4 regions of the Sphingomonas radiodurans genome follow, and region 3 is predicted to be linked to each of the others. Evidence: predicted binding sites of a transcription regulator. Region 3 holds the regulator's gene; each other region holds the start of a gene.
The links. Region 3 encodes LexA, which represses DNA repair genes until DNA is damaged. Its sites were predicted from a motif close to GTTCCNCNCTTGTTCT; they were not measured.
Positions count from the first base shown of each region.

Region 1: the regulator LexA is predicted to act here: its motif matches at 2,702-2,717, upstream of LLW23_RS14580 (DUF5131 family protein).
Region 2: the regulator LexA is predicted to act here: its motif matches at 3,314-3,329, upstream of uvrA (excinuclease ABC subunit UvrA).
Region 4: the regulator LexA is predicted to act here: its motif matches at 4,560-4,575, upstream of LLW23_RS07705 (ImuA family protein).

Region 1 covers NZ_CP086594.1:3,104,486-3,111,877, forward strand. The annotation lists gene LLW23_RS14570 (hypothetical protein) at 188-625, shown strand; gene tcmP (three-Cys-motif partner protein TcmP) at 760-1,962, opposite strand; gene LLW23_RS14580 (DUF5131 family protein) at 1,959-2,690, opposite strand; gene mfd (transcription-repair coupling factor) at 2,893-6,357, opposite strand; gene LLW23_RS14590 (FAD assembly factor SdhE) at 6,506-6,790, opposite strand; gene recG (ATP-dependent DNA helicase RecG) at 6,863-7,392, shown strand, end outside.
Region 2 covers NZ_CP086594.1:997,561-1,004,952, forward strand. The annotation lists gene LLW23_RS04900 (hypothetical protein) at 1-513, opposite strand, end outside; gene LLW23_RS04905 (PilZ domain-containing protein) at 607-1,296, opposite strand; gene LLW23_RS04910 (DUF6894 family protein) at 1,327-1,584, opposite strand; gene LLW23_RS04915 (response regulator) at 1,838-2,254, opposite strand; gene LLW23_RS04920 (response regulator) at 2,251-2,643, opposite strand; gene LLW23_RS04925 (hypothetical protein) at 2,795-3,193, opposite strand; gene uvrA (excinuclease ABC subunit UvrA) at 3,337-6,252, shown strand; gene LLW23_RS04935 (DUF6414 family protein) at 6,291-7,142, opposite strand.
Region 3 covers NZ_CP086594.1:3,305,959-3,313,350, reverse strand. The annotation lists gene trpD (anthranilate phosphoribosyltransferase) at 1-598, shown strand, start outside; gene trpC (indole-3-glycerol phosphate synthase TrpC) at 595-1,374, shown strand; gene moaC (cyclic pyranopterin monophosphate synthase MoaC) at 1,371-1,838, shown strand; gene LLW23_RS15595 (M24 family metallopeptidase) at 1,917-3,272, opposite strand; gene LLW23_RS15590 (molybdopterin molybdotransferase MoeA) at 3,347-4,531, shown strand; gene lexA (transcriptional repressor LexA) at 4,590-5,252, shown strand; gene LLW23_RS15580 (NAD(P)H-dependent flavin oxidoreductase) at 5,334-6,395, opposite strand; gene LLW23_RS15575 (ComEC/Rec2 family competence protein) at 6,447-7,392, opposite strand, start outside.
Region 4 covers NZ_CP086594.1:1,593,763-1,601,154, forward strand. The annotation lists gene LLW23_RS07680 (AAC(3)-I family aminoglycoside N-acetyltransferase) at 1-174, opposite strand, end outside; gene LLW23_RS07685 (lmo0937 family membrane protein) at 361-504, shown strand; gene LLW23_RS07690 (dihydrolipoamide acetyltransferase family protein) at 545-1,864, opposite strand; gene LLW23_RS07695 (alpha-ketoacid dehydrogenase subunit beta) at 1,871-2,875, opposite strand; gene LLW23_RS07700 (3-methyl-2-oxobutanoate dehydrogenase (2-methylpropanoyl-transferring) subunit alpha) at 3,120-4,406, opposite strand; gene LLW23_RS07705 (ImuA family protein) at 4,599-5,351, shown strand; gene LLW23_RS07710 (DNA polymerase Y family protein) at 5,263-7,392, shown strand, end outside.

The DNA of each region.
Region 1 (7,392 bases), 200 kb from region 3:
GTGCGGCGATGCTGCGGTGCCGCGAATGTTGACAATGTTGAGGCTGTGGCGGGGTTTTCTCCAACGGGCCTCAACATTCGTGGTGGGGATGGGGGATGGCATGGGTGCGACTTTTACAGGTCGGGCGGGGTGTAGGACAGTTCGGCGATGCACCGACCTTTAAGGCCGGATGTGCAAAGCGTCGGCGGTGACATCGGGACTCATCCGCACGGCGCTTCTCTTCATCGGTGTACCGGTGACGCTCGCCTTGATGTTCGGCGCGAGCCTCTGGCCGCTGTTGGTCGCCTATGGAGCGTGGTTCGGACTGATGTTCTGGAGTGCGCGGCGCGGGGGGCGCAAGACAGGCGGCAAGCGGCTCGACCTGTCGGCCGTTGCGTTCATGCTGTTCCTCATCTTCGGGTTGCCGGTGGCGCTGGCATCGGTTGTGGCGACGAGCTGGGTGGCGATCCTGATCGCCTACGCGATTTGGTTCGGCCTGCTGGGGTTGTGGGTCGTCCAGGGGCTGCGGTCGCGCAGGGTGACGAGCGGTGAGGCGACGGGATGGCCGTTGATCGGGGCGATGTTCCTGACGATGGCGGTGGTGCCGGTGCTGACCTTGCTATTGCGGTTGACGGGGCTGGTGTAGGGTCGCTGGCATTCCGTTGCCGGCACGGTTGCCGCCGATGACGTGAATGTCGTTGGTCATCGCTGACTAGTGGCGGGGACGGGCGGGGGGGATTGCTGTTCAGATGGGCACGGCAAGCGGACAAACGCGGGCACTTAAGGCCTTGGCCAAGCGTTGCCCCTTGAGATCCTGTAGGAATCATCTGGAAGTTGTTTCCGGTTGCTGGTCCAAGCCGGCACAGACAAGACTCTTGCCTTTCGCAAGGCGTTGACCTCGCGTCCTAGTGCGGATCGGCTTACAACGTGTTCCGATAGGACGTTGGGCCAGACGTGCTCCCAGGCGATGCCAGTGTCACCCAAGGGGATCATCCGCAACATCATCTCGCGAGCAGCAACCCGCTCGCGAGCAAGCGCGGCATCGAGTCTCAAATCGCGCGAGGGTTCCGGTGGACCAAACAGAAAGCCCTGCCCCGTCGAGGTAATCGCCTGAATTTGCATTCGTCCAGCTACAGCGGCCTGTTCTTCCAACGCCTTGATTTGACAATCGCGGAACACCTCAATTCCGGGCGGTTTCCTTGTGCCATATACGAGGTAGTAGAAGGTCCTGCTCTTGCCCGGGTACTGAACTTCTACATCTGCAACGTAGCGAAATCCGCCCACGTTGCGCACGGCTTCTTTAAACCATCGCAAGAATGCGCGTTTTCGAGCTTCCGGAGTAGAAGCGGGATCAGCTTCCAACCGATTTAGCTCATCACGCCAGTTGACGCCGACAAACAGCCGATCGAACGTTGGCTGCAGTTGCGGCAGATTGGTGAAACGGTTCGCGAAGTCGAACATAAAATTAAAGACAACTTCGCTGCGTTCACGCGAAAGGAGAGGCTTTAATCGCGCCATATCTAACGCGAATCCTTTAGGATCGATCAGAGAGAAGCTGAATGCCCCTGCGGGGATCGTGCCGGCGATGTCTGCAACAACGTCTAGAAAATCGTCTTTGTACGGCGTCACCTGCACAGCAGGGAAATGAGAACCGATACCCTGCAGTTGCAGGAACGCCGATGCATTTCGCTCTACGAGATGCGCAGACATTTTCACGTTTCTGGACCTGCTCGCTGCTCCAGACCAGTAATCACTGGCCTCTGTCAGTGACTTAAGCGCGATGCCGAATGAAGTATCGCTATAGTTTTCGGCCCCGCTTTTCCAAGGACCAGAAAATCCGTCTACGTACACAATATGATCTGCGAAGCTGCCGATCTTATGAACCAAGCGCCCCAAATACTGGCGAAGGAAGAGGTGCTTGATGTAAGCCTGCTCGCGTCCGACATACTCCGGTGGAACCGGCGGAGCAAAAGTAGTCGTCATGCGGCGGCTAGGCTTGGCATTTCATTCCATTCTTTGCCGTCGAGTGACCGACCACCAGACTTTGGCCTGATACCTCCCCATTGCTTGAAGAAGAAAGCGACATTCTGCTCATCGCATTGACGCTGGATGTCTCGCACCCAGTCAGCAGACATTGGCCTAGCCTTCGGCCCACTTTCTCCGCCTACGATTACCCAATGAATGCCGGCCAAATTAATCGGACCAACAGCGCCAATAAGTGGCTCAATAGAAAGAAAGCGTACCCCAGCTGGCGCGGACCTCAGATGCTCGATCCGCGACTTCGCCTTGGCTTCCTCCACCGAGACGCCAAGCCAAATGTGTCCTGGTGCCGCCCGGCTCTTATAGCGGCGTTTTAGATACTCGCGCATCAAAGAGCTTCGCTTCGTCAATACCTGAAATACGTGCCAGTTAGCTCGCTCCATAGTGTCGAAAACAAGATCAACGAACGTGTGCGGAACCTCCTTGTGGAAGAGGTCGCTCATAGAATTGACAAAAATCATGCGCGACCGCCGCCACGCGAGCGGCTGATTTACTCTGCCCGGCCGTAACGTGAGGTCGAAGCCGCTTTCGAAGGGATGGCCTGGCACTCCGCGAAAGCGCTCAGCGAAGCGCAATGCGTAACAGTTGTCGCAACCAGCGGTGATCTGGGTACATCCAGTCACCGGGTTCCACGTCGCATCAGTCCATTCAATGGCGCTACCGTCCGCCATATTGCCCCCTCAGAACAGATGTGGAACATCGCACGGCGCAGATAAGAATGCAACGTTAGATGACGAGCGCCGCAATTGCGACGTGCCAGTAACTTCGGACGCGTGGTCAAGATAATTGTACCAAGAGAGCGCGTGTAGGGTTACCCTCCACCACTCGCCTGGGGCGAGCGGTTTCGCCTCCCCGAGCGAGCTCGGGGAGGATTTAGCCCGCCGCTTTCGCCAGCCCCTTCGACAGTTGCAGCGCGCCGTGCAGCCGGGCGGCTGGGTCGGCCCAGTTGCGCGTCAGCGCCAGCTTCGAATCCGGGCGCAGCTTCGCGATGCCGCCGAGCTTTTCGACGTACGCCAGCAGGCCGTCGATGTTGGGCGGCTTGTCGTCGTGGAAGCTCACCAGCGCGCCCTTTGGCCCCACGTCCATCTTCGAAACGCAGGCGACCTTGGCGTTCATCTTGATCTCGATGACCTTCACCAGATTGTCGGTCGCCTCGGGCAGGGCGCCGAAGCGGTCGATCATTTCGGCGGCGAAGGCGTCGAGGTCGGGCTTGCTGTCGAGATCGTTGAGGCGGCGGTAAAGGCCCATGCGAAGGTCGAGATCGGGGACGTATTCCTCGGGGATCAGGATCGGCGTGTCGACGGTGATCTGCGGCGAGAAATCGCGCGGGCGGCTGGCCATGCCGCCGGCGCGCGCGTCCATGATCGCTTCCTCGAGCATCGACTGGTATAGCTCGTAGCCGACTTCCTTGATGTGGCCGGACTGTTCGTCGCCCAGCAGATTGCCCGCGCCGCGGATGTCGAGATCGTGGCTGGCGAGCTGGAAGCCGGCGCCCAGGCTGTCGAGATCGCTGAGCACCTTGAGGCGCTTTTCGGCGGCGTCGGTCATCATCCGTTCGGGGGGCGTGACCATATAGGCATAAGCGCGCGTCTTCGAGCGGCCGACGCGACCGCGCAGCTGGTAAAGCTGCGCCAGGCCGAAGCGATCGGCGCGGTTGACGATCAGCGTGTTGGCCGAGGGGATGTCGATGCCGCTCTCGATGATCGAGGTGGAGATGAGCACTTCAAACTTCTTTTCCACGAAGGCCGACATGCGCTCCTCGACCTGCGCCGGCGCCATCTGGCCGTGCGCGATGACGTAGCGGATCTCGGGGACTTCCTTGCGCAGGAATTCCTCGATGTCGGGCAGATCGGCGATGCGCGGGGTGACGAGGAAGCTTTGCCCGCCGCGGTAATGCTCGCGCAGCAGCGCCTCGCGCAGGACGACGGGATCCCAGGGCATCACATAAGTGCGCACCGCGAGGCGATCGACCGGCGGAGTCTGGATGACGGAGAGTTCGCGCAGGCCGCTCATCGCCATCTGCAGCGTGCGCGGGATCGGCGTGGCGGTGAGCGTGAGGACGTGGACGTCGGCCTTGAGCGCCTTCAGCCGTTCCTTGTGGGTGACGCCGAAGCGCTGCTCCTCGTCGACGACGACGAGGCCGAGGCGCTTGAAATCGATGCCCTTGGCGAGGAGGGCGTGCGTGCCGATCACGACGTCGAGCTGGCCGGAGGCGAGGCCTTCCTTGACGCGCTTCGCTTCGGCGGCGGGGACGAGGCGCGAGAGGCGGCCGATCTCGATCGGGAAGCCTTCGAAGCGCGTGGTGAAATTGAGGTGATGCTGGCGCGCGAGGAGCGTGGTGGGGCAGACGATCGCGACCTGCATGCCGGCCATCGCCGCGACGAAGGCGGCGCGCAACGCGACCTCGGTCTTGCCGAAGCCGACGTCGCCGACGATGAGCCGGTCCATCGGCTTGCCGGCGGAGAGGTCGGCGAGCGTTTCCTCGATCGCGCGGTCCTGATCGTCGGTTTCCTGATAGGGGAAGCGATCGACGAAGCCGGGGTAGCCGCTGGAATCGGGCTCGGCGATCTCGCCGGGGCGCAGCGCGCGGGCGGCGGCGGTGGCCATCAGCTCGCCGGCGATCTCGCGGATCCGCTCCTTCATCTTCGACTTGCGGCGCTGCCAGCCCTCGCCGCCGAGCCGATCGAGGCTGGCGCCCTCTTCGCCGGCGCCATAGCGCGAGAGGACTTCGAGGTTCTCGACCGGCACGTAGAGCTTGTCGCCGCCGGCGTATTCGAGCTGGACGCAATCGTGCGGCGCCTTGGCGACCGGCACCTGCGTCAGCCCGACGTAGCGGCCGATGCCGTGATCGGTGTGGACGACGAGATCGCCGGGGGAGAGCGTGGCGAGCTCGGCGAGGAAGGCGTCGGCGGACTTGCGGCGCTTGGCGCGGCGGATGAGGCGGTCACCGAGCATGTCCTGCTCGGTGAGAACGGCGACGTTGGGGGCGGTGAAGCCGTGGTCGAGCGGCAGGACGATCAGCGCGACCTGCGTCTCGCCGACGCCGAGCGCCTCCTGCCATGTCTCGGCCAGCTTCGTGCCGGTGAGGCCGTGGTCCCGGAGCAGATGGCCGAGGCGATCGCGCGCGCCGATCGAATAGCTGGCGAGGACGGGGGTGCGGCCGTCGCGGCGGAGTTTGGCGAGGTGATCGACGACGGCTTCGTAGACGTTGCCGCCGGTGTTGCCCGCCATCCGCTCGGGGCCGAAATCGCGCGGGCCGTCGACGCCGAAGTCGATCACGGTCTTGGATTCGGGCTCGTGGAACGGGGTGGTGACGTGCGCGGCGGTGGTGACCAGCGCTTCGTCCCACTCCTTCGGCGCGAGGTACAAGGTCTTCGCGGGGAGCGCGCGGTAGCTGCCGGGTTGCGCGGCCTCGGCGCGTTTGCGGTTCTCGTAATAATCGGCGACCGATTCGAAGCGGGAATCGCCGGCGGCCTTCACGCCGTGATCGCGGACGATCAGCGCGTCGTCGCCGAGATGGTCGAAGAGCGTTGCTAGCTTCTCCTCGAACAGCGGCAGCCAATGTTCCATGCCGGCGAGGCGGCGGCCGTCGCTGATCGCCTGGTAGAGCGGATCGCCGGTCGCGGTGGCGCCGAAGGTCTCGCGATAGCGGCTGCGGAAGCGCTTGATGCTGTCGTCGTCGAGCAGCGCCTCGGAGGCGGGGAGGAGGGTGAAGCCGGGGAGCTTGCCGGTGGTGCGCTGATCGGCGGGATCGAAGGTGCGGACGCTCTCGATCTCGTCACCGAAGAAATCGAGCCGCAGCGCGTGGGTCTCGCCCGAGGGGAAGAGGTCGACGAGGCCGCCGCGGACGGCGAATTCGCCCGAATCGTGGACGGTATCGGTGCGGACATAGCCGTTGGCCGAGAGGAGCGTGGCGAGCTTGTCGCGGGCGATGCGTTCGCCGGGTTGGAGCGTCGCGACGAGCTGGCGGATGCGGAACGGGGTGAGCGTGCGCTGCGCCGCGGCATTGACGGTGGTGAGGACGAGCTGCGGCGCCTTCAGCTTGTGCTGCAGCCGGTGGAGCGCGCCGATCCGCTCCGCCATGACGCGCAGGGTGGGCGAGGCACGATCGTAGGGCAGGCAATCCCAGGCGGGGAATTCGACGATCTCGAGCTCTGGCGCGAAATAATGCGCGGTGGAGGCGATCGCGCGCATTGCGGCTTCGTCGGGCGCGATGAAGACGGCACGCGTCTTCGCGGCGCGCGCGAGATCGGCGAGGACGCTGGGGAGGAAGCCGGTGGGGACGCCCGACAGGGTTAGGGGGGCGGTGGCGGCTAGGATGGTTTGAAGGTTGGGCATCGAATGCTTTCTAGCCCTCTCCCCTTCAGGGGAGAGGGTTGGGAGAGGGGGAGTGTTCGGGGATTACGGCTTGTTACTGCCCCTCTCCCCGACCCTCTCCCCTGAAGGGGAGAGGGAGACTGTTCACTGCCCCTCTCCCCAGCCTTGGTTATGCCTCTGGCCGCATGCCGGGGAGGCCGATCGCGAAATCGACATTCCGCATCGTCGCCATCATCGGCCCGTCCCATTGCGGCGGGCAGGGGATCGAGCCGATCGCCCAGCCCATGATGTCGACGTCCTGTTCCTCCATCAGCGCCTCGAACCAGTCGAGCTGGTCGGGGGTCCAGCTGGCGTGGTGCGCGTCGAAGAAGCCGCCGATCATGAAATCGGCCTCGCGCGTGCCGCGGTGCCAGGCGCGGAAGCGGGTGCGCTTCAGGCGGGTGTCTTGGTCCATCACGGCTCCAACGGCAGTTGGCCGGCGGCGGTTTCGCGCGGCCGGCTTACGGGGTATCGGGACCAGATAGTCATGCGCCCCGAAATCCTCAATCCGCTGTTCGCCGAAGTCACTGCGCTCAAGGGCGTCGGGCCGAGCCTTGCCAAGCCGCTCGAACGGCTGGGGCTCGCGCGGATCGTCGATGTCGCGTTCCATCTGCCGAGCGGATGGATCGATCGCATCCCGCGCGACGAGCTGATGGCGCACGATGCCGGGCGCACGATCGCGATCACCTTGACGCCGCGCGAGATCCGCACCTCCTCCAGCCCACGCGCGCCGACGCGGGTGCAGGCGAGCGATGCGCTGGGCAATTACGTCAGCCTGGTGTTCTTCGGGCGATCGAGCGGGATGGTGCGCAAGCTATTCACCGTCGGCGAGCTGGTGTGCGTGTCAGGCAAGGTCGAGCAATACGGGCAGGAGCTCCAGATCATCCACCCGGAGATCATGGAGGAGGGCGACGGCACGCGCGAACGCGAGGCGATCTATCCGCTGTCGGAAGGGCTGACCTCGCGGCGGCTGGGCGCGATGGTGGCGCAGGCGATCGAGCGCGCGCCCGACCTGCC
Region 2 (7,392 bases), 1.4 Mb from region 3:
TACCCCAATCAGCTGCGCCGGCACGTCGCGCAGATGCAGCAGCGACACGCCGATCCCCAGCGCCAGCGCGAAGGGCGCGCAGGCATAGCATTGCGCGTAGAAGGGCGCACGCAACCCATCACGCGTCACCTTGGCGCCGCTCGCACGCAGGAACCGCACCGCCATCATCAGCGGGAACAGCGAGAACAGCACCAGCCGCAGCACCAGAAGCGTCGTGTCGTCGGTCACGAACCCTGCCAGCCCGGTATTCTTCCGGATGATCGGATTCACCCCGCCGCCCAGCACCCGATCGAGCGCCTGCGTCAGTAGTAATGACAGGACAAGGAACGTCGGCGGATTGAGCGTGTCGGTGAATTGCTCGTCGGCCTGATCGCCCAGCTCTTGATCCGAATAGCGCATCATGTCGAGCGGCCGCACCACCGTGCGCCACAGCGTGATCGGATAGAAAACCAACCAGCTCATGATTTCATAAAGCAGCTCGCCCAGCGAGTTGAGCCACTTCATGAAGTCCATGCCGCACCATGCGATATCGGCGGTGGCAGTGCAACGGGCGGAAAACGCCGGCGTTTTGCTGCGCCGTACTAGGCAATAACTGTAAACGCGCGCCTACAGCGCCTTCGCCGATCCCAGATCGCTCACCGTCAGCACCTTCTCGAACTCCACGCCGGCCTGCCCGTCGAGCGACCAGCGGACCAGCCCGTGGCATTCCAGCTGCGGCGTCACGCGCACGTTGATCGTCATCCCGGCGCGCAGCCGGCCGTCGTGGACGATCTTGGCGCCGCGCTGCGAGATATCGCGCAGCCGCACGATCTGCATCCCCAGCTCGGTCGTGATCACCACCTTCTTGTCGATCGCCAGACGCAGCTGCCGCGCCCCCGGCGCGCGCTGTTCTTCCTTCAGCCGCGACAGCAGCGCCACGCTGTCGATCGGCGTGGTGAGCTTCAGCCCGCACTGGTCGAGCGTGCGCCACACGACCGTACCGGTCAGCGAGCAGGCCTCGGAAAGGTCCACCGTCACCTCGTCCCCGATCGACACCTCGAGCCCGGTCGACAGCATCAGGCCGTGGTCGGAGATGTTCACGACCCGCGCGAACCCCTGATCGCCGCGGGCATGCGCGCGCGCGACACGATAGACCATCCGCAGCCGCGCGCCGTTGCGCCGGTCTGGGTGATCATCCTCGATCTCGACGGCGGCCTCGAGCGCTTGCTCGAAGTTGAAGAATTCGTAGCCCAGGGCACCATCTCCGTTCCGCCGACCGCGCAATACGCAATTAGCGTATGTTAGCTTGATCTGCATCAACGGTAAATTGTTTTCCGATGGCAGCCGTCACGCCAGCGCGGAGATCTGCACCGAGGGAGCCTTCGCGCCGGGCGACTCGAATCCGAACAGCACCAGCTCGAACAGCGGCGTTCCGTCCGATCCCGTCACCTTCATCGTCCACCCCCCGGCACCCCAGAACGCGTCCGAATCCTCCTCGCAGATGATCCGCCCGGCCATCTCAAGCGCTTCGCATTTCGCAACGCGGATGTCCGGCAGGTCGAAACCGTCGGCGTCATGTTCGCCATTCACGTGGAAGTGATACATCGGCACGGGCGTTCTCGCTATCGGACGGAAGTGTCGGCTGGTGCTCGGTCGGATGACCTTCAAGAACAGCCGGCAACATCATCGCAATAGGCGATCGGGACAAAGCCTCGCATTAACCAATGTCACATTCCGCAATACAAAATTGTTACGCTTGTAATAACCATAATGACGAGTGACCCGCGCACGTCAGCCGCTATATTTGCATCGACTTCGGCAAGGCGTGCTCCGGCGACCGTCCTGATAGCGCCCCAGATCAGGCAGCGGTCGCCCGGTCGCGCGTCGCGCGCAGCTGCTTGACATAATCGATCACGGCTTGCGGCTCGTACGGCCTGGCAAGGTTCGGCCCGCTTTCGCACAGTTCCGCCGCAGTATCGGCAACCGCCTCGACCGTGCTGGCAAGCCGCACTTCAAGTTCCGGCCGGTTGGCCCGCACCCAGCTCGACAGTTCCTGCGCCGATTGTTCGCCGACCGCGGCGACATCGCACAAGATCACGTCGATCCCCAGCGATGGTTCGGGCAGCGCCTTCATCGCTTCGTCCGTGCTGGCGGCTTCCACCACGGCATAGCCGCAGTGCCGCAGATAATCGGCGATCGCGTGGCGCGTGATCACGTCGCCATCGACGATCAGGATCGAGGGCGCGATGCGGCGGTCGGGGGTTGGTGCGCTCATGATATCTTCTTCATTTCGGATTCGACCATCGCGAGCGCTTGTTCCACCCTGAACGGCTTGCCGAGAAACTGCGACGCCCCCGCATCCAGCGCAACCTGCGATTCCAGATGGCCCGATGAAATGATCACCGGCACCTCGGCATGATACTTCCGGACGAACGCGAGCAACGCCAGTCCATCGGTCGATCCCGGCATGCGAACGTCGCTCAGCACCAGATCGATCGCAACACCCGCTCTCAGCAGCTCAAGTGCTTCGTCGCCATTGGCGGCTTCCACCACGTCATAGCCAGCATCGCGCAACACTTCGCTCACGACCATGCGGATCAACATCTCGTCTTCCACGACGAGAAGTCGCAGCGGTCGCTCGACTACCGTGTCCACGACCGGCATCTCTTCGGCTTCCACTTCATGACACGCACGTCACAACGGAAAGGTATACCCCAAGCAGTCTTTCCATTGCCGGCTATTGAATCGATGTCACTGCCGCCGCACTAAAGCAAGTTAGTTCGCCCGCAAACGCGACGGGCCGTTCCGCACGCAGTCATGCCACGGGCTCAGCGCCCTTCCCCGGCACCGAAGCGCCCGGCTCGATCCCGAGCAGCACCCACCGCCGCGCCTCGTCGTACGTCGCGGTAAAGCGCGTGAACGGCTGGTCGAAGATCCGACGCACCTGCAGCCGCACGAGCATCGTGCCGGTGACGACCGCCAGGGCGCGGGCGTTCTTCATCCCGGCCAGATGCGCGCCCATCGTCGCGATCATGTCCTGCGCCTGCACCGGGCAACGCGATACGTCGATGATCAGGCCGTAGCTTGCCAGCCGCGCCTCGGTGATTTGGCGGATCAGATCCCCGACCAGCGCATCCGCCTCGGCGACGCTGAGCATCCCCTCCATTTCAATCTTCACCAGCGCATGGCTGCGGTCGACGATGATCTTGTACATGGCGCCCCCCTCGGCCCGGCGTTAGCGGCGGAGCCTTGCCAAGTCGTTGATCGCTGCCGGCGCCCGTCCCACTCGCATCCTCCCGCCCCAATTCCTACATCCCACGCTGGCCCTTCGACCGGAACGGAAGTAGAACTCCCGACATGCTGACTCACATTTCCGTCCGCGGCGCGCGCGAGCACAATCTCAAGGACGTGAGCATCGATATCCCGCGGGATACGCTCACCGTGATCACCGGGCTGTCGGGCTCGGGCAAGTCCAGCCTCGCGTTCGACACCATCTATGCCGAGGGCCAGCGGCGCTACGTCGAGTCGCTATCGGCCTATGCGCGCCAGTTCCTTGAGCTGATGCAGAAGCCCGATGTCGATCACATCGAGGGCCTCAGCCCCGCCATCTCGATCGAGCAGAAGACCACCAGCCGCAACCCGCGCTCGACCGTCGCGACCGTCACCGAGATCTACGATTACATGCGGCTGCTGTGGGCGCGCGTCGGCGTGCCCTATTCCCCCGCGACCGGCCTGCCGATCTCGGCGCAGACGGTGTCGCAGATGGTCGATCGCGTCATGGCGCTGCCCGAGGGGACGCGGCTGTACCTGCTCGCCCCCGTCGTGCGCGGCCGCAAGGGCGAATATCGCAAGGAGCTGGCGGAGTGGCAGAAGGCCGGCTTCACCCGCGTCCGCATTGATGGCGAGCTGCACGAGATCGACGAGGCCCCCGCGCTCGACAAGAAGTACAAGCACGACATCGAAGTGGTCGTCGATCGCCTCGCGGTGAACCCCGACATCGCCACGCGGCTGGCCGACAGTTTCGAAACGGCGCTGAAGCTCGCGGACGGGCTGGCGTATGTCGATCTGGCCGAGGGCGTCGTCCCCGGCCGCGAGGAGGAGGCGGCGTCGGGCGGCGCGATGAAGAACGCCGGCATCCCCGCCAACCGCATCGTCTTTTCCGAGAAGTTCGCCTGCCCCGTCAGCGGCTTCACCATCGCCGAGATCGAACCGCGCCTCTTCTCCTTCAACGCACCCCAAGGCGCCTGCCCCGCCTGCGACGGGCTCGGCGAAAAGCTGATCTTCGACGAAGACCTCGTCGTCCCCAACCACGCGCTCACGATCAAGAAGGGCGCCGTCGTCCCCTGGGCCAAGAGCAACCCGCCCTCGCCTTATTACATGCAGGTGCTCGGCTCCCTCGCGCGCGAGTTCGGGTTCAGCCTCGACACGCCCTGGGCCGATCTGCCCGGCGAGGTGCAGCTGGTCATCCTCCACGGCAGCGGCGGCAAGCCCGTCACGCTCACCTTCGTCGACGGCAAGAAGTCGTACGACGTGAAAAAGCCGTTCGAAGGCGTCATCGGCAACCTAAACCGCCGCATGCTCCAGACCGAATCCGCATGGATGAAGGAAGAACTCGGCAAATACCAAAGCTCGCAGCCCTGCGAAGTCTGCCACGGTGCCCGCCTCAAGCCCGAGGCGCTCGCGGTGAAGATCGCGATGCAGGACATCAGCCACGCGACGCATCTGTCGGTGGTCGACGCGCTCGCCTTCTTCACCGCGATGCCCGATCACCTCAACGATCAGCAGCGCGCCATCGCCGAGCGCATCCTCAAGGAAATCGTCGAGCGCCTCGGCTTCCTCAACAACGTCGGCCTGGATTACCTCAATCTCGATCGCACCAGCGGCACGCTATCGGGCGGCGAGAGCCAGCGCATCCGCCTCGCCAGCCAGATCGGCAGCGGCCTCTCGGGCGTCCTCTACGTCCTCGACGAGCCGTCGATCGGCCTCCACCAACGCGACAACGACATGCTGCTGAAAACGCTGCGCCGCCTGCGCGATCTCGGCAACACCGTGCTCGTCGTCGAGCATGACGAGGATGCCATCCGCACCGCCGATTACGTCATCGACATGGGGCCGGGCGCGGGCGTTCACGGCGGCCAGATCGTCGCGCACGGCACGCTCAAGCAAATCCTGAAAGCCAAGGGCTCGGTCACCGCGGATTATCTCAACGGCACGCGCGAAGTCCCCGTCCCCGCCAAACGCCGCAAGGGCTCGGGCAAGAAGCTCACCGTCCACAACGCCACCGCCAACAACCTGACGGGCGTCACCGCGAGCGTGCCCCTCGGCACCTTCACCTGCATCACCGGCGTCTCGGGCTCGGGCAAGTCGAGCTTCACGATCGACACGCTCTACGCCGCCGCCGCACGCGAGCTCAACGGCGCACGCATCCTCGCCGGCAAGCACGACAAGATCACCGGCCTCCAGCATCTCGACAAGGTGATCGACATCGATCAGTCGCCGATCGGCCGCACCCCGCGCTCGAACCCGGCGACGTACACCGGCGCCTTCACGCAGATCCGCGATTGGTTCGCCGGCCTCCCCGAAAGCCTCGCGCGCGGCTACAAGCCCGGCCGCTTCTCGTTCAACGTCAAGGGCGGCCGGTGCGAGGCGTGCCAGGGCGATGGCCTGCTCAAGATCGAGATGCACTTCCTCCCCGACGTCTACGTCATCTGCGACGTCTGCCACGGCGCGCGCTACAACCGAGAAACGCTCGAGGTGAAGTTCAAGGGCCTCAGCATCGCCGACGTGCTCGACATGACGGTCGAGGACGCCGCGGAATTCTTCAAGGCCGTGCCGCCGATCCGCGACAAGATGGCGATGCTGGTCGAGGTCGGGCTCGGCTACGTCAAGGTCGGCCAGCAAGCGACGACGCTGTCGGGCGGCGAGGCACAACGCGTGAAGCTCGCCAAGGAACTCGCCCGCCGCGCGACGGGCAGCACGCTCTACATCCTCGACGAGCCGACCACCGGGCTGCATTTCGAGGACGTGCGCAAATTGCTCGAAGTGCTCCACGCGCTGGTCGAGCAAGGCAACACCGTGGTGGTGATCGAGCACAACCTCGACGTGATCAAGACCGCCGACTGGGTGATCGACCTGGGGCCGGAGGGCGGCGTGAAGGGCGGCGAGATCGTCGCCGAGGGCGTGCCCGAAGTGGTGGCGCAGGAACCGCGGAGCTTCACCGGCAAGTATCTCGCGCCGCTGCTGGGCAAGCGCGAGGCGGTGGCGGCGGAGTAGATGTAGATTTACACCTCGCCAAAGACGTCATTAGCTCTTTAAAGAGTTGTGTATATTGCAATCGGATCAAGCATCGTTTCATTAGCAGAGGGAGCCGCAAATACTTGTTCCAAGGTCCGCAAATGAAGAGTTAGCGCACGCATCGCTTCCTTTATTCCGTCAGCGTCTTTTACGTCGGGTATTGCGCTCTCATTGTTTTCAGATCCGCTTTGCGTAACCACGCCGAGCATTGAAAACTCACGCTGAGTATATCGAGAGTACTTATGAAGTATCATTTCTTCGCTGTCCCTTAAAAATTCTCTTTTTAAAGGAGCGGAAAAGCTTTTGTCTTCAAAGTTTATATTGGCTTCGATCAATCCATTATATCCAAACCTGAGAAGCTTAGTTGCGTTGTCCATGAATTTCTTTTCGAATTGCATGCCAGCTTCACCAGCGCGCTTCTTTACTTCACTATCAGATAGATTTTTCAAGTTCGGACCTAATATTCCTCCTGGCATATTTGTGACACGCCAAAAGGCCTCGCCAATCTCATTAAAGTTCTCAAGAAGCTTTGTAGTTGAAGCAAAATCGTTGATCCGAAGCCTTCCCGTTACAAGAACAAAACTTTTACTTGCATCCTCTGCGTCGAAGCTACCGCCGTATATTTTAGCTAGTTTTTCATTGAGGACATGTTCTTCAAATAACGAGTAAGCATGATCCTCCAAAAATCTCAGCTCTGACGATGATTTTTCTTTCGCAAAGATATCGGCTATTAGTCGACCGCTTGCGAACTCGCCCTTCTGGCTATCCGAAGTCTCGGTGCGCTCTTCGTTCACAAGAAGAACTTGCTCCGGCACACCTTTAAATATTTGAGATGAGATTGATCTTAGTTTTTGCGAATCCAAGTACATAAAGTTTCTTATCAATCCTGCCTCCTATTCTCGATAAAGTCCTTATAGTACCTGGACCGCGTCCTCATCGCGGACCAAGCGGCTGAAATCACACCGAAGATCGCCAAGATGTTCGCGAACGTCGGCAGCCAATTTGCAATCTCTGATAGCCAAGATGAGGTCATGGAAGCGCCCTACGCCCCGCTGGGGTACCTATCACCGCAACCAAGCCCAATAGGAAAGATACGACGCATAAAAATCCTGTAGATCT
Region 3 (7,392 bases):
CGCGGGGGAACTCGCCGAGGAAACGCTGAACGAGCTTGGGATCTGTTTCCTGTTCGCCGGCAATCACCATCCGGCGATGAAGCGGATCACGCCGATCCGGCAGCGGCTTGGCACGCGAACGATCTTCAACCTCATGGGGCCGCTCGCCAATCCGGCGCGCGTCACGCGGCAGCTGATCGGCATCGCGCGGCCCGATTATGCGCCCGTCTATGCCGAGGCGCTGGCGCAGCTCGGCACCGAGGCGGCGCTGGTGGTGTCGGGCGAGGAAGGGCTCGACGAAGTTTCCGGCGCGGGGCCGACGCTGGTGGTGGCGATCGGCGACGTAGCGGTCGGAAGCCAGATCGTGCCCGAGGATGCTGGCGTTCGGCGGCACCCGGTGGAAGCGATCCGCGGAGGAGATCCGGCCTATAACGCTCGGGCGCTGCGCGACCTGCTCGATGGCGCGCGCGGGGCCTATCGCGACGCGGTGGTGCTCAACGCGGCCACCGCGCTGGCGCTGGTCGGCGAGCCGCTGAGCGCCGGCGCAGCTCGGGCAGCCGAAGCGATCGACAGTGGTGCGGCGCTTGATCTGCTCGACCGCTGGATCGACTGGGCATGACTATTCTCAACACGATCCTGGCGACGAAGCGCGAGGAGGTCGCGGCGCGGCGGCAGCTGCGCTCGTTAAGCGATCTCGATGCGCTGGCTGCGGCGCAGAGCACGCCGCGCGGATTCAAAGCCGCGCTTGATCGCACAACGGACCGCTACGCACTGATCGCCGAGATCAAGAAGGCGAGCCCGTCCAAGGGCTTGATCCGCGCCGACTTCGATCCGCCGGCGCATGCTCGCGCGTATGAAGACGGCGGCGCGGCGTGCCTGTCGATCCTCACCGACCGGGAGTATTTCCAGGGCCATGAGGATTATCTCGTCGCGGCGCGCGCGGCGTGCGACCTGCCGGTGATCCGCAAGGACTTCATGCTCGATCCGTGGCAAGTCGCCGAGGCGCGCGCGATCGGGGCGGATGCGATCCTGATCATCATGGCTGCGCTGGAAGATACCGTCGCCGCGGAGCTAGAAGCGGCGGCGATCGAGCGCGGGATGGACGTGCTGGTGGAGGTCCACGATGCTGACGAACTCGATCGCGCGCTCAAGCTGAAATCGCGGCTGATCGGCGTCAACAACCGGGATTTGCGTGATTTTTCGGTGAGCTTCGATCGCACGTACGAGCTGGTCGGGCGAGCGCCAGCGGGCTGCACCTTCGTGGCTGAAAGCGGGCTCAACACGCGTGCCGATCTCGATGCCATGGCGGGGCATGGTGTGCGCTGCTTCCTGATCGGCGAGAGCCTGATGCGGCAGGATGACATCGCCGCGGCGACGCGGGCGCTGGTCGGATGAGCGGGCTCACGCATCTCGACGAGGCTGGCGCGGCGCGGATGGTGGATGTCGGCGGCAAGGTCGAGACCGTACGAGAAGCCGTTGCATTTGGCCGAATTTTAATGTCGGCCGAGGCGGCGCGGGCGATTGCTGATGGTGCGGTGGCCAAGGGCGACGTGCTCGCGGTGGCGCGCGTTGCCGGGATCATGGCGGCGAAGCGCACGAGCGAGCTGATCCCGCTGTGCCACCCGCTGCCGCTGTCGAAGGTGACAATTGACCTTACAATAGAGGCAGATGGCGTCAGCGCGACGGCGACGGTTGCCACGACTGGCCGCACCGGCGTCGAGATGGAGGCGTTGACCGCCGTGTCCGTCGCGCTGCTCACGATCTACGACATGGCCAAGGCGATCGACAAAAGGATGACGATCGAGGGCGTGAAACTGCTGCGTAAGACCGGGGGAAAATCGGGGGATTTCGCGGCGTAATCTACGAAAGCGACTCTGCCGCGCCGCTGCCCGCGGGGCAGACGGCGCAACCCGCGGGAAACGCCGGGACAGTGACGCTCAACGCGGCTTTCGTTTTGCCCCCGCAGCGCCGATCAAGTGAAAGCGGGTCTGCCGACCATCGAGATACCGAACGCGCGTGCCATCGAACCATGCATCTTCCTCAAGCCGGAACTGGACCTCCTGCCCGCCCCATTCGGGGACGGCGTGAGTCGCCGACAGCTCGATCGACCATGCCGTCATCGGACGCAGTTTATAGTCGCCGCGCGGCGATGGCTTCTGATCGTCCCAGAAACCGATCGCGGTGCCGGCGGCGTGGCCGTGATAGCCGATGGGGTGGGAGTAGATCGTTGGACGCAAGCCCTTGGCGAGCGCCGTCGCGCGGGCTGCGGCGAGCATCTCGTTTCCGGTGAGGCCGGTGCGGAATGCACCGGTCAGCGCATCCTGCACGCCGTTCGCGGCGGCGAGGCCATCACGCAAGCCCTTGGGCGCCTCGCGCTCGCCGGGGCGCAGTACATAGGCGAGATGCTGCGTATCGGTGTTCAGGCCCAGATATTTGATGCCGAAATCGACCCACAGCATGTCGCCCGGCCGGATCACCTCGTCACCCGACAGTTCCTTAGCGCCGCGGCGGAAGATCGCGACCGATGGCTGGAACCAGGTGTCGAGCTTCAGTGCGGCGATGCGCTCACGATACCACCAGACGAGATCGTCGGCGGTCGTGACGCCCGGGCTGACCGTGCGCGCGGAAAAGCCCTGCGCGATGATCGCATGCGCAGTGCGAACGATCTCGGGATAGCGCGCGATTTCCGCGGGTGTCCGCGTCTCTAGCCAGCCGATCGCGAGCGGGCCGGCGGGGACGAGCCGCCTGGCATCGTCGCCCAGCGCCGCGCTCAGTTCGTCATGCTGGCTCTTGGTCAGGCCGTCGGCGAATGCCGTCTCGGGCGACACGTTGACCGCGATGCGACGCGGGCGGCGTTCGGCGACGATCTGTCCGAGGCGCTTCCATTGATCGGGCTGCTCCTCGGGCTTCCACGCCGACGGGAACAGGTCTGCAAGGCCATAGCGGCTCACCGTCAGCCGCTCGACCGGCTTGCCATCACCGGGATCGTGGAAGACGAGGATCGTGCGTCGCCGCGCGTGAAAGCTCTCGGCATCGAGCATGGTGGCGAGCACCGGATCCTCGGCATTTTCCCGCGCGATCAGGATCCACATGTCGACCTTTGCGTCGCGCATCAGCCGCGGCACGACCATGTCGAGCCGCTCGCGCAGCCAGCCGTCGCGCACCTGCGCCTGTTCGCGCAGCGGCAGCACCGCCGGGGCGAGCGGCGACAGCGTCTCCGCCTGATCCGGTGCGGGCAGCGGCGCCGCCCCGATCAATCCCGCCGCTGCCACTATTGCCAACCACTGCATCATTGCCCCCGTTTGCTTTTTGCTTGTCGCATCAATCGCACTGTTGCTCGCGCCGTCAATCTGCCACTCGGCCCGGCATGAGCGAATTGCTTCCCGTCGCGCAGGCGCAGGCACGCCTGATCGCCGCCATCGCGCCAGTCGCCACCGAGACGCTGCCGATCACCCAAGCGGGCGGGCGCTGGGCCGCGGAGCCACTGGTCGCGCGGCGTACGCAGCCGATGCGCGACCTGTCGGCGATGGACGGCTATGCGCTGCGCTTCGCCGACCTGCCCGGCCCGTGGCGCGTGATCGGCGAGAGCGCGGCCGGCCGGCCGTTCGATGGCGGGATCGGCGCCGGCGAGGCGGTGCGGATCTTCACCGGCGCGGCGATACCCGACGGCGCGGATGTGGTGATGGTGCAGGAGGAGGCCGAACGCGACGGCGAGCGGCTGATCCTTGCTGGCGAGGGCCCGCTGCGGATCGGCGGCAACGTGCGCCGGCGCGGGCTCGATTTTACTGAGGGCGACGTGCTGGTCGCGGCGGGTGATCGGCTGACGGCGGCGCGGCTGGCAGTGGCGGCGACTGGGGGAGTTTCGCACGCGGCGGTGCATCGCCGGGTGCGCGTTGCGCTGGCTGCGACGGGCGACGAGCTGGTCGATCCGGGGGCTGACTTCGGCGCGGACTCGCTACCCGAATCGAACCGGCTGCTGCTGCGCACGCTGCTGGCCGACCTGCCGGTCGACATCATCGATCTCGGCATCCTGCCCGATCGGCTCGATGTGCTGACGCAGGCCTTTGCGACGGTCGACGCAGACCTGCTGGTCACGACCGGCGGCGCATCGGTGGGCGATCACGACCTCGTCCGGCCGGCGCTGCTCGGCGCAGGGGCGACGATCGACTTCTGGCGCGTCGCGCTTCGCCCCGGCAAGCCGCTGATGGCGGGGCGGCGCGGCGACATGCCGGTGCTCGGCCTGCCCGGTAATCCAGTGTCGGCGTTCGTGACCGCGCTGCTGTTCGTCAAACCAGTGATCGCGCGACTGGCCGGCGCGGCACAGCCCTTCCCGATCACCACGCATGCGATCCTGGGCGAGTCGCTGCCCGCGAACGGCCCACGCACCGACTATATGCGCGCCGAACTGCGCGACGGGCGCGCTTATGTGGCGGCGATCCAGGACAGTTCGATGCTTATGACGCTTGCGCGCGCGCAATGCTTGATCGTCCGCCCGCCGCACGACCCAGCGGCGGAACGCGGCGACTCGGCGGAAGTCCTCATGATCGCTTGACGTACGTTGGAACGTTCCATAAAGGTTCCTTGTCTGTTCGCGCGGAGATGATGACGCCATGCTCACCAGGAAACAGCACGAGCTGATCTGTTTCATCGAGGACCGGTTGATCGAGACCGGTGTCTCGCCCTCGTTCGAGGAGATGAAGGAGGCGCTTGACCTGAAGTCCAAGTCCGGCGTTCACCGGCTGATCTCGGCGCTCGAGGAGCGCGGCTTCCTGCGCCGCCTGCCCAATCGCGCCCGCGCGCTCGAAGTGATCAAGATCCCAGAGCGCGCCGAGCCACGGCGCGCGCCGACACCGGCACCTGCGCGCAAGGCAGTGCCCGCGCCGGCCAACGACGTGATCGAAGTACCGCTGCACGGGCGGATCGCCGCGGGTGTTCCGATCGAGGCTTTCGAGGGATCGACGATGCTCCCCGTGCCAGCGGCGCTGCTCGGCGCCGGCGACCATTTCGCGTTGGAAGTGGCGGGCGACTCGATGGTCGAGGCCGGCATTCTCGATGGCGACTATGCGCTGATCCGTCGTCAGGACGTGGCGCGCGATGGCGAGATCGTCGTGGCACTGATCGAGGACAATGAGGCGACGCTTAAGTACTTCCGCCGCGAGGGTGCGATGATCCGGCTCGACCCGGCGAACCGCGCGTACGATCCGCAGCGTTATGCGCCGGCGCAGGTGCGGGTGCAGGGCAAGCTTGCGGGGATCTTGCGGCGATATTCGTGATGCCGCGTCAGGGAATCTAGCTTTCCGCCTAGCAAGCGCCGCAAGGTCGCGGGCGGGTAAGTTTCATCGCCTGGAAGATTCTCAGGATTGTTGCTCTCGGCATGCTTCGAGCTCGGCTTTCAACGCTGCGATCAGCTCTGCAGCGGGCAGGCTGCGAGCGAATGGAGCGCCTTGGCCAGCCCAGTGTGCACCGAAGCCATTTTCGCCCGTCGCTTTTGCGGCAGCATGGAGAGCCTTTCCAGCATCGTAAGCGCGTGGATAGTCCGGCGGGATGTTTGAGCCGGTGTCCAGGGCGGTAAAGCGGTTCGGGATCGCGCGCGCTGGCCGCCCGGAAATCACCGACGTGAGGATCGTGGTGTCGGCGCTCAGGCCGCTAACCGCTGCGCGGTATGCCTCGTCCGCCGCCGACTCCGGACAGGCGATGAATGCGGTGCCGAGCTGCACCCCCGCCGCGCCGCGGTCGAGCGCCGCGGCGATGCCGGCGCCGTCCATGATCCCACCGGCAGCGATGATCGGCAGGTGCGTGGTCTTTGCGAGCGTTTCGGTTAGCGCCAGGGTGCTCATCGCTGCGTCGGGCGCTTGAGGCTCGAACATGCCGCGGTGACCGCCAGCTTCGATGCCTTGCGCCCCGATCGCATCGATTCCGGCGGCCTCGATCGCAATCGCCTCATCGACGCTGGTCGCCGTTGCAAGCATGAACACGCCGCGGGCGCGTAGCGCGTCCAGGGTGTCTGCCGGCGGAATGCCGAAGTGGAAACTTACCACGGGCGGCGCGGTGTCGACGAGCATCGCGAGCATGTCGGCGTCGTCAGCGAAGCTCGTGTAGATCGTCCGGAGCGCGGGTGGTGGCTCGACGCGAAATTCGGCGAACAGCGGGCGCAGCAGATCGAGCCAGTGCGCTTCGCGGACGGGATCGGCGTGTGCGGGGCGATGGACGAACACGTTAACGTTGAACGCGCGATCAGTGCGCGCGCGCACGTCCGCAATCATCGTGCGGGCGCTGGCTACATCGGTGGCGCCGATCGCGATCGAGCCAAGTGCGCCAGCCTCGCATACCGCCGCTGCCAAGGCGGGGGTCGATACGCCCGCCATCGGCGCCTGGATCAGGGGCAGGGTTAAGCCGAGGCGGTCCGTGAAGCGCATGGGCCTCCGTGTGTTGGTGGTTCGGTTTTCATATGTGCAAGGCCGCACCGGTTAGCGATCCGTTGGTGTCGTTATCTGCCGCCCAGTCGTGCTTCCGGCGACGTCGTCGGTGAACTTTCCTCTTCGTGACGGCGCCCCGACCCGCCGCCACGGCCCCGGCCGAGTGTCTGCCGCCGCGACCCACCGGTGTCGATCGCCTTCCGTTCGCACCGTCTTGACTCTCCCTGAGCTGAGGCCGAGCGTTACCCCGCCCGTCCTCGCGAGCGTCTCGCGATCGAGACGCAGCCAGCGTGGGGTGCAGCGCCTCGGCAGTCGCCGCTCGCTGACGACGATGTCGGCCGCGCGGCAGGCATCGATCAGCGCGCCCGCCGGCACCAGATAGGCGCTGCGGGTCGCGAGGATGCGCCAGCGCCGACCGCTGCTGTACAGATCGATGCGGCACAGGTCGCGGGTACAATCGGCGGCGCGCTGTTCCGACAGGAGCACCGGCTCGTCATCGGTGCCGCCGTTTTCCGCGAGCGTGTCACGCGCATAGTCACCCGCGCGGTCGCGTAGCAGCGCGACCTTGCCGTCGGGGAGGCGGACGGCGACGTGGCGGCCGTCGCCGGTCACCAATATGTCGGGCGGCGGCATGACCAGCGCCCATGCCGCTCCGGCGAGCATCGGGGCAAGCCCGAGCCGCCGCCAGCGCGTACGCCACAGCGCCAGCCACAGCCCGCCCGCGACCATCAGTGCGAAGGCACCATGCGGCATCGCCGGAAGCGCGGCGACCGCGCCGGGCGCATCGGCGGTGAGGTGCGCGATCCATAGCAGCAGCGCGAGCGACTGACCGGCGAGCCACCATGCCGGCGCGCCGAGCCCGACCGAGTCGAGCGCCAGCGCGAGTGCCTCGACCGGCATCACGACGAACGTCGTCAGCGGGATCGCGACGAGGTTTGCGACCGCACCATAGAGCCCGGCCTTGTGGAAGTGGAACACTGCGATCGGCATCAGCGCG
Region 4 (7,392 bases), 1.7 Mb from region 3:
ATCATGCTCCGCGACAAGCACGAAGACATGCGGCTTGGCCAACAACGTCGCGAGATAAGCATCGTCCGGCGGAGCGGCGACGAATGCCGGATCATGATCGAACGCGTCGTGGAACAACGCGTTGAGCGCACGCATTGCCGGCAGATCATGCGGGCCGAGACGACGGGTTATCATGCGTAAAGTCCGATGGTTCTTGCATGATCGTGCATAGTTAATCCCCAATGGTCACGAGCGTCGCTTGGCGACACACGACCATAGCATCGATCGCGCCAAATAGACTTTCGCGAATCATTGCTGTGCCGGGGGGAACGGCTGCTTCACGATTCCGTTCATTGGGTATCTGTGAAGGAGAATATTGCCATGTTGTGGACCATCGTCGTGATCCTCGTGGTCCTCTGGCTGCTTGGTTTTGGCCTGAACGTCGCCGGCGGGTTGATCCACATCCTGCTGGTGATCGCGCTGATCGTTGGGCTGGTGCAGCTGTTCACCGGGCGGCGGGTGTAGCGAAACCTTCTCCCCTCCCGCGAGCGGGAGGGGAATTGCGTCAGTCGGCGAACAGCAACACCGGCGTTTCGAGCAGCTTGCGCACCGCCTGGACATAGCTTGCCGCGTCCCAGCCATCGACGACTCGGTGGTCGCAGCTGATCGACAGATTCATTAGCTTCGCGCGGACGATATCGTCGCCCCGGAACACCGGCCGCTCGACGATCTTGTTCGGGCCGATGATCGCCACTTCGGGGCGGTTGATGACCGGCGTCGTCGCAATGCCACCCAGCGGGCCAAGCGAGGTGACGGTGATCGTGCCGTTGCCGAGCTCCTCGGGCTTGAGCTTCTGCGTGCGGGCCGCTTCCGCCAGTCGGCCGATTTCGGCTGCGAGCTGCCAGACGTTCTTGTCCTGCGCATCGCGGATCACGGGCACCGTCAGCCCAGCGTCGGTCTGTGCCGCGATCCCGAGATGGACGCGTCCCGAGCGCGTCACCACGCCCGCCTCATCGTCGTAACGCGCGTTAAGCATCGGGAAGTCGGGCAACGTGCGGCAGATCGCGACGATCAGGAACGGCAGCATCGTCAGCTTCGGCCGGACGCCGCGATTGGCGTTGAGATCGGCGCGCACATCCTCGAGCGCGGTCACGTCGATCTCGTCGACATAGGTGAAGTGCGGAATGTTGCGCTTCGACGCGGCCATGTTCTCGGCGATGCGGCGACGCATCCCGATGACCTTGACCGCCTCGTCCGGCCGCGCGCGGCTGGCGTGCGGGGCATGATAGCCCTGGCCGTCGGCGTAGCGGAGATATGCGTCGAGATCGGCGTGGCGGATACGGTCGCCTTCGGCGATTTTCACTTGGCTCAGGTCGACGCCGAGATCCTGCGCGCGGGCGCGGACCGCGGGGGAGGCGAGAACCTGACGATCCTCCCCGGCACGGGGAGGGGGACCAGCCGCAGGCTGGTGGAGGGGGGCTTCCACAGGCGCTTCGCCCAGCGGCGATCCCCCTCCACCACCGGCTTCGCCGGCGGTCCCCCTCCCCGTGCCGGGGAGGATCGTCTCTTCCACGCCTGGATTTTCGGCCTCGTAGGTCTCGGCCGCTTCCTCGCCGCCAAGCTTTTCCTCCACCTCGTCCAACGCATCGGTCTCGATCACCACCAGCATCCCGCCGATCGCGATCTGATCGCCGACCTCGCCGGCTACCTCGACCACAATGCCCGACACCGGCGATTCGATCTCGACCGTCGCCTTGTCGGTCATCATGTCGGCGATGTTCTGGTCTTCCTCGACCCGATCGCCCACGCGCACGTGCCAGCCGACGATCTCGGCCTCGGCAATGCCTTCGCCGATGTCCGGCAGCTTGAAGGTGAAACGCGCCATCGCCGATTAGTCCTTCAGAATCTTCTTGAGCGCCATGCCGATGCGCACGGGGCCGGGGAAATAGGCCCATTCCAGGCTGTGGGGATACGGTGTGTCGAAGCCCGTCACGCGCTCCACCGGCGCCTCGAGATGGTAGAAGCAGCGCTCCTGCACCAGCGCCGAAAGCTCCGCGCCGAAGCCGCCGGTGCGCGTCGCCTCGTGCACGATCAGGCACCGACCGGTCTTCTTCACGCTTTCCTCGATCGCCTCGATGTCGAGCGGCACGAGCGTGCGCAGATCGATGATCTCGGCGTCGATGCCGGTGTCCGCGACGACCTGCAGGCAGACGTGCACCATCGTGCCATAGGCGAGCATCGTCACCGCCTCGCCGCTGCGCACCACTGCGGCCTTGCCGAGCGGGATCTTGTAATAGCCCGTCGGTACCTCGCCGGCCGGGTGCTTCGACCAGTTCGCCGCGGGGGCATCCCAATTGCCGTTGAACGGTCCGTTGTAGATCCGCTTGGGCTCGAAGAAGATCGTCGGATCATTGTCCTCGATCGCGGCGATCAGCAGCCCCTTGGCGTCGTACGGCGTCGAGGGGATTACCGTCTTCAGCCCAGATACGTGCGTGAAGATGCCCTCGGGCGATTGCGAATGCGTCTGCCCGCCGAAGATACCGCCGCCGAACGGCGAGCGCACCGTGATCGGCGCGGTGAATTCGCCGTCCGAACGATAGCGCAGCCGCGCAGCCTCGCTGACGAGCTGGTCGAGCGCGGGGTAGATATAATCCGCGAACTGGATCTCGGGCACGGGGCGCAAGCCATAAGCGCCCATGCCGATCGACACGCCGATGATGCCGATCTCGGTGATCGGCGTGTCGAACACGCGCGTCTTGCCGTATTTCGCCTGCAGCCCCGCGGTAGCGCGGAACACACCGCCGAAATAGCCGACGTCCTCGCCCATCACGATCACGCCGGGATCGCGCGCCATCATCACGTCCATGGCGGAATTGATCGCCTGGATCATGTTCATGCGGGTCGTTTCGGAGTCTGTGTCGGTCATTGCGTCACTCATTACCCTCTCCCCCCAAATGACAGGATGGGGTGGGAGAGGGAGGGGCCCGCTGCCGAAGGCAGTGGGAGGGTGAGGGGAGCGACCGCGCCGCGGTCGCGCGGCGCGCGGCGCCGCTCACCCCTCATCCAACCTACGCTAGGCGACTGCGTCGCCAAGCTTCGGTATCCTTCTCCCACAAGGGGAGAAGGTTTGAAGCAACCACTCACTTCTTGCGATCCCATGGCCGGCCGCTTTCGGTCTCTTCCGCCAGCATCTGCGCGCGCTGCTCGCGCAAATGCCACGGCATTTCCTCGAACACGCCGTCGAACAGCGTATCGAGCGACTGGAGCAGGCCGTGGCCGAGGATGCCGTTCTTCTCGGCCTCCTTCTGCGCCGCCTTCACTTCGTCGGCGACATCCTTGTCCATTGCCGCCTGCCGCTCCTCGCTCCATTCGCCCAGCGTGATCAGGTGATCCTTCAGCCGCCGGATCGGATCGCCGAGCGGCCAGGCGGTCGGCTCCCCGGCGGAGCGATATTGCGTCGGATCATCGGAGGTCGAATGGCCCTCGGCGCGATAGGTGAAATGCTCGATCAGCGTTGGTCCGGCGTTGGTGCGCGCGCGCTCGGCGGCCCATAACGTCGCGGCGTACACGGCGAGCGCGTCATTGCCGTCAACCCGAAGGCCGGCAATGCCATAGCCCACCGCGCGTGCCGCAAAGGTCGTCGCTTCGGCGCCGGCGAAGCCCGAGAAGCTGGAGATCGCCCATTGATTGTTGACGACGTTAAAGATCACCGGCGCGCGATAGACGGTGGCGAAGGTCAACGCGGAATGGAAATCGCCCTCCGCGGTCGATCCCTCGCCGCACCACGTCGCGGCGATCCGCGTGTCGCCACGCGACGCAGAGGCCATCGCCCAGCCGACCGCCTGCGGATATTGCGTCGCCAGATTGCCCGAGATCGAGAAGAAACCGAAGCGCTTCTCCGAATACATGATCGGCAGCTGCTTGCCCTGCAGCTTGTCGCCCCGGTTCGAATAGATCTGGTTCATCATGTCGACCATCGGGCAGCCGCGCGCGATCAGCAGGCCCTGCTGGCGATACGACGGGAAACACATGTCGTCGGCATCGAGCGCATAGGCCTGCGGCACCGCGACCGCCTCCTCGCCCATCGACTTCATGTAGAAGCTGGTCTTGCCCTGCCGCTGCGCGCGGAACATGCGTTCGTCGAACGCGCGCACCGTCGCCATGTGGCGCAGCATGCGCCGCAGCGTGTCGGGCGAGAGCTTGGGATCCCATGGGCCGACCGCGCGGTTCTCGTCGTCGAGCACGCGGACCATCGTATAGACGAGATCGGTGAAGTTGCGCGCATCCTCGGCCGTGTCGGGCCGCCGCGCGGAACCGGCGGGCGGCACCTCGACGTCGCTAAAATCGACCGTGTCGCCGGGGCGATATTTGGGCTCGGGCACATGCAGCGCGAGCGGTGGCAAATTGCTGCGGGCGGCGTCCGCCATGGTCTCTCCGGTTTGCAACGTGTCGACAAAACGCACGAACACGCCCTCAAGCGCCTTGTTATTAAATTTCAAACGGGCGCGCTAGTGATGGTTTCACTTGAGACCAACTCCGCTCCGTCGCTGCGAGTCGCACGATTGACTCAGTCGAGATAAGGAACAAAATAGGAACATCCTTCTTGTCGAGTCGTGTCTGTGCCATCCCCTGCCATCATTGCCGAGCTGCGTGAAACGCTCCGCGCCATTGAGGGCGACGGGCATCAGCGGCGCGAGACGCTGCCGTTCGGGATCCCTGCGTTCGACGCCGGGCTGGCCGATGGCGGGCTGCGACTCGACGCGCTGCACGAGGTAGCGGCGGGCACGGCCGGGCTCGGCGACGATGCTGCTGCCACCTTGTTCATCGCCGGCATCGCGGCGCGCGCCTGGGGGCCGGTGCTGTGGGTGGTGCGACGACGCGACCTGTTTGCGCCAGGACTTTATCAAGCAGGATTGGCGCCTGAGCGCGTGCTCTATGCCGAGGCACGCGACGATGCCGAATTGCTCGCGCTGATGGAGGAAGGGCTGCGCCACCGCGGGCTGGGCGCGGTGATCGGCGAGGTGAAGCGCGCCGGCATGGCCTCCACTCGCCGGCTGCAGCTCGCCGCCGAGGGCGGGCGCACGATCGCGCTGCTGATGCGGCGTCACGCGCGCGAGGGGGTCGATCCGCTCGGCATGCCATCTGCCGCATTGACCCGCTGGCGCGTCGCCTCGGCGCCGTCGGCGCGGCTGCGCATGGGCGGTATCGGCCGCGCGCGCTGGAACGTCGGCCTGACACGCCAGCGCGGCGGCGAACCTTTTGAAATGTTGATGGAGGCTTGCGATGACACGGGTCGTCTCGCTCTACCTGCCGCACTGGGCGATCGATCGCGTGCGTCGGGCCGAGCGTCGCCGCGCACCGCCGCGGCTTGATACGCCGCTGGACCTCGCGCCGCTGACCGCCGCCGCGGCTGGCGAGCGCGCGTTGCAGTGCGATGCGCCGAGGAACACCGGCTGGCGCCCCGGCGCACGCTGGGCGCGCGGCGATGCGGCGGCACCGGACGAGAAGCCCTGGTCGCAATCGAGCCGCGCGGAGGTCGCGCACCGCATCGAAGCGATGCCGGCGCACCAACGGCCGCCGATGCGCGAGATGGGCCGGCGCAGCGAAGCGGCGGACCATCCGTTCCGCGCGATGCCGCCCGACGAAGGCGCGCGCGTCATGCCGACCACGCTGCCGTCGCGTCCCGATCCCGAGGATGCGCCGGGAAAGCGCTGGCGCGGGTTCGACGGGCTCGATCCCAATGCCGATGACCGTGCCGCCAAGGCACTGGCGCGGTGGAACGCCACGCCTTCCGTACGCTCGCGCGGCGAAGGGGCGCGGCCGGACAAGCACGCGCGGGCGGGGTCGAACGATGCCGGTGCGGCGGTGCCCAATGGAGGAGCGTTCTTCAATACCGGACGCAGCCTGTCGGGCACGGTCGCGCGAACGTGCGAGCCGGCCGCAAACGTCGTCCGCCTTCCCGCTCCCGTTCATGAGCGCGCTGCCAAACCAACCACCGTTCGTGTCGAGCAAAGTCGAGACACCGTCCGAGCGCAGCCGAAAACCCGCGTGCCAACTGCGTCGCGCACCAGGTCCCTCGACGATGCTCGGGACGAACGGCGGCAGGGTGCGCACCACCTCCCATCACCTGCCCCCCCGCCGCTCGTCACTGTCCACAAGATCGGCAGCCGGATCGAGATCGCCGCGGCGTGCCCCGCCGCGAGCGCGCTCGGTCTCGCGCCCGGGATGGCGCTGACGCAAGCGCGCGCTGCGGTGCCCGACGTCGACGTGCGCGACGCCGATCCCGCCGGCGACCGCGCCGATCTCGAGCGGCTGGCGATTGCGCTCGCGCGGCGCTGGTGCCCGGTGGTCGCCATTTCGGACGCTGATGGGCTGTTCCTCGACATCACCGGCACCGCACACCTCCATGGCGGCGAGGAGGCGCTGGTGCGGCGGTTGCTGCGGGTGCTCGCTCGGCTCGGCGTTGCGGCGCAGATTGCGATCGCCGACACCCCCGGCGCCGCCTGGGCGCTGGCACGGCAGCGCGAGACCGCGCTGGTCGTGCCGCCCGGCGGGCACCATGACGCGCTTGCCGCGCTGCCCGTCTCGGCGCTGCGGCTCGACGAGGCCGCGCTCGAACTGCTCGCTCGGCTCGGCGTCGATACGATCGGCGCGCTGCAGGCAATGCCGCGCGCGCCGCTCGTCCGCCGTTTCGGCCCCGCCATCGCGCGCCGGCTCGACCAGGTGACCGGCGCTGCGCCCGAGCCGCTCGATCCCGTCATTCCGGTGCAGCCGATCGCGGTGACGCGGCGCTTTGCGGAGCCGATCGCCACGGCAGAAGCGATCGAGCATTGGCTGGCGGGCCTCGTCGGCGAACTGACCGACGCGCTCGCCAAGGCGGGGAGCGGCGCCCGCGCGCTCGCCTTCGTCGCAGCGCGCGTCGATTCGACCGACCAGGTGATCCGCATCGGCCTCGCCCGCGCGAGCCGCGATCCGGCGCATCTGTTGCGGCTGATCGCGCGGCGCATCGAGGAGATCGATCCGGGCTATGGCATCGACGCGCTGGCGCTGCATCTCGTGCGCGCCGATCCGCTGGGCCCCGAAACGCTCGGCGCCGCGCTGGCGGCAGAGGAGACGACACCCGATCTTGCGCCGCTGGTCGATACGCTCGCCAACCGCATCGGGCCATCACGCCTGTGGCGCCATCAGCCGGTCGAAAGCGACGTGCCCGAACGCTCGGTCGCGCCCCTCCCCCCGCTCGATTCAGTCAGTGCTGGCGCGCTGCGGCTAAAGCCGGACGACGTGCGCCGGCTCGATCTGCGCGCGCCCGATCACCCCTGGCACCCGCGCTGGCCCCGCCCGGCACGGCTGCTGCGCCGGCCCGAGCCGGTCGATCACGTGATGGCCGAAATGCCCGACCATGCGCCGCGCCGC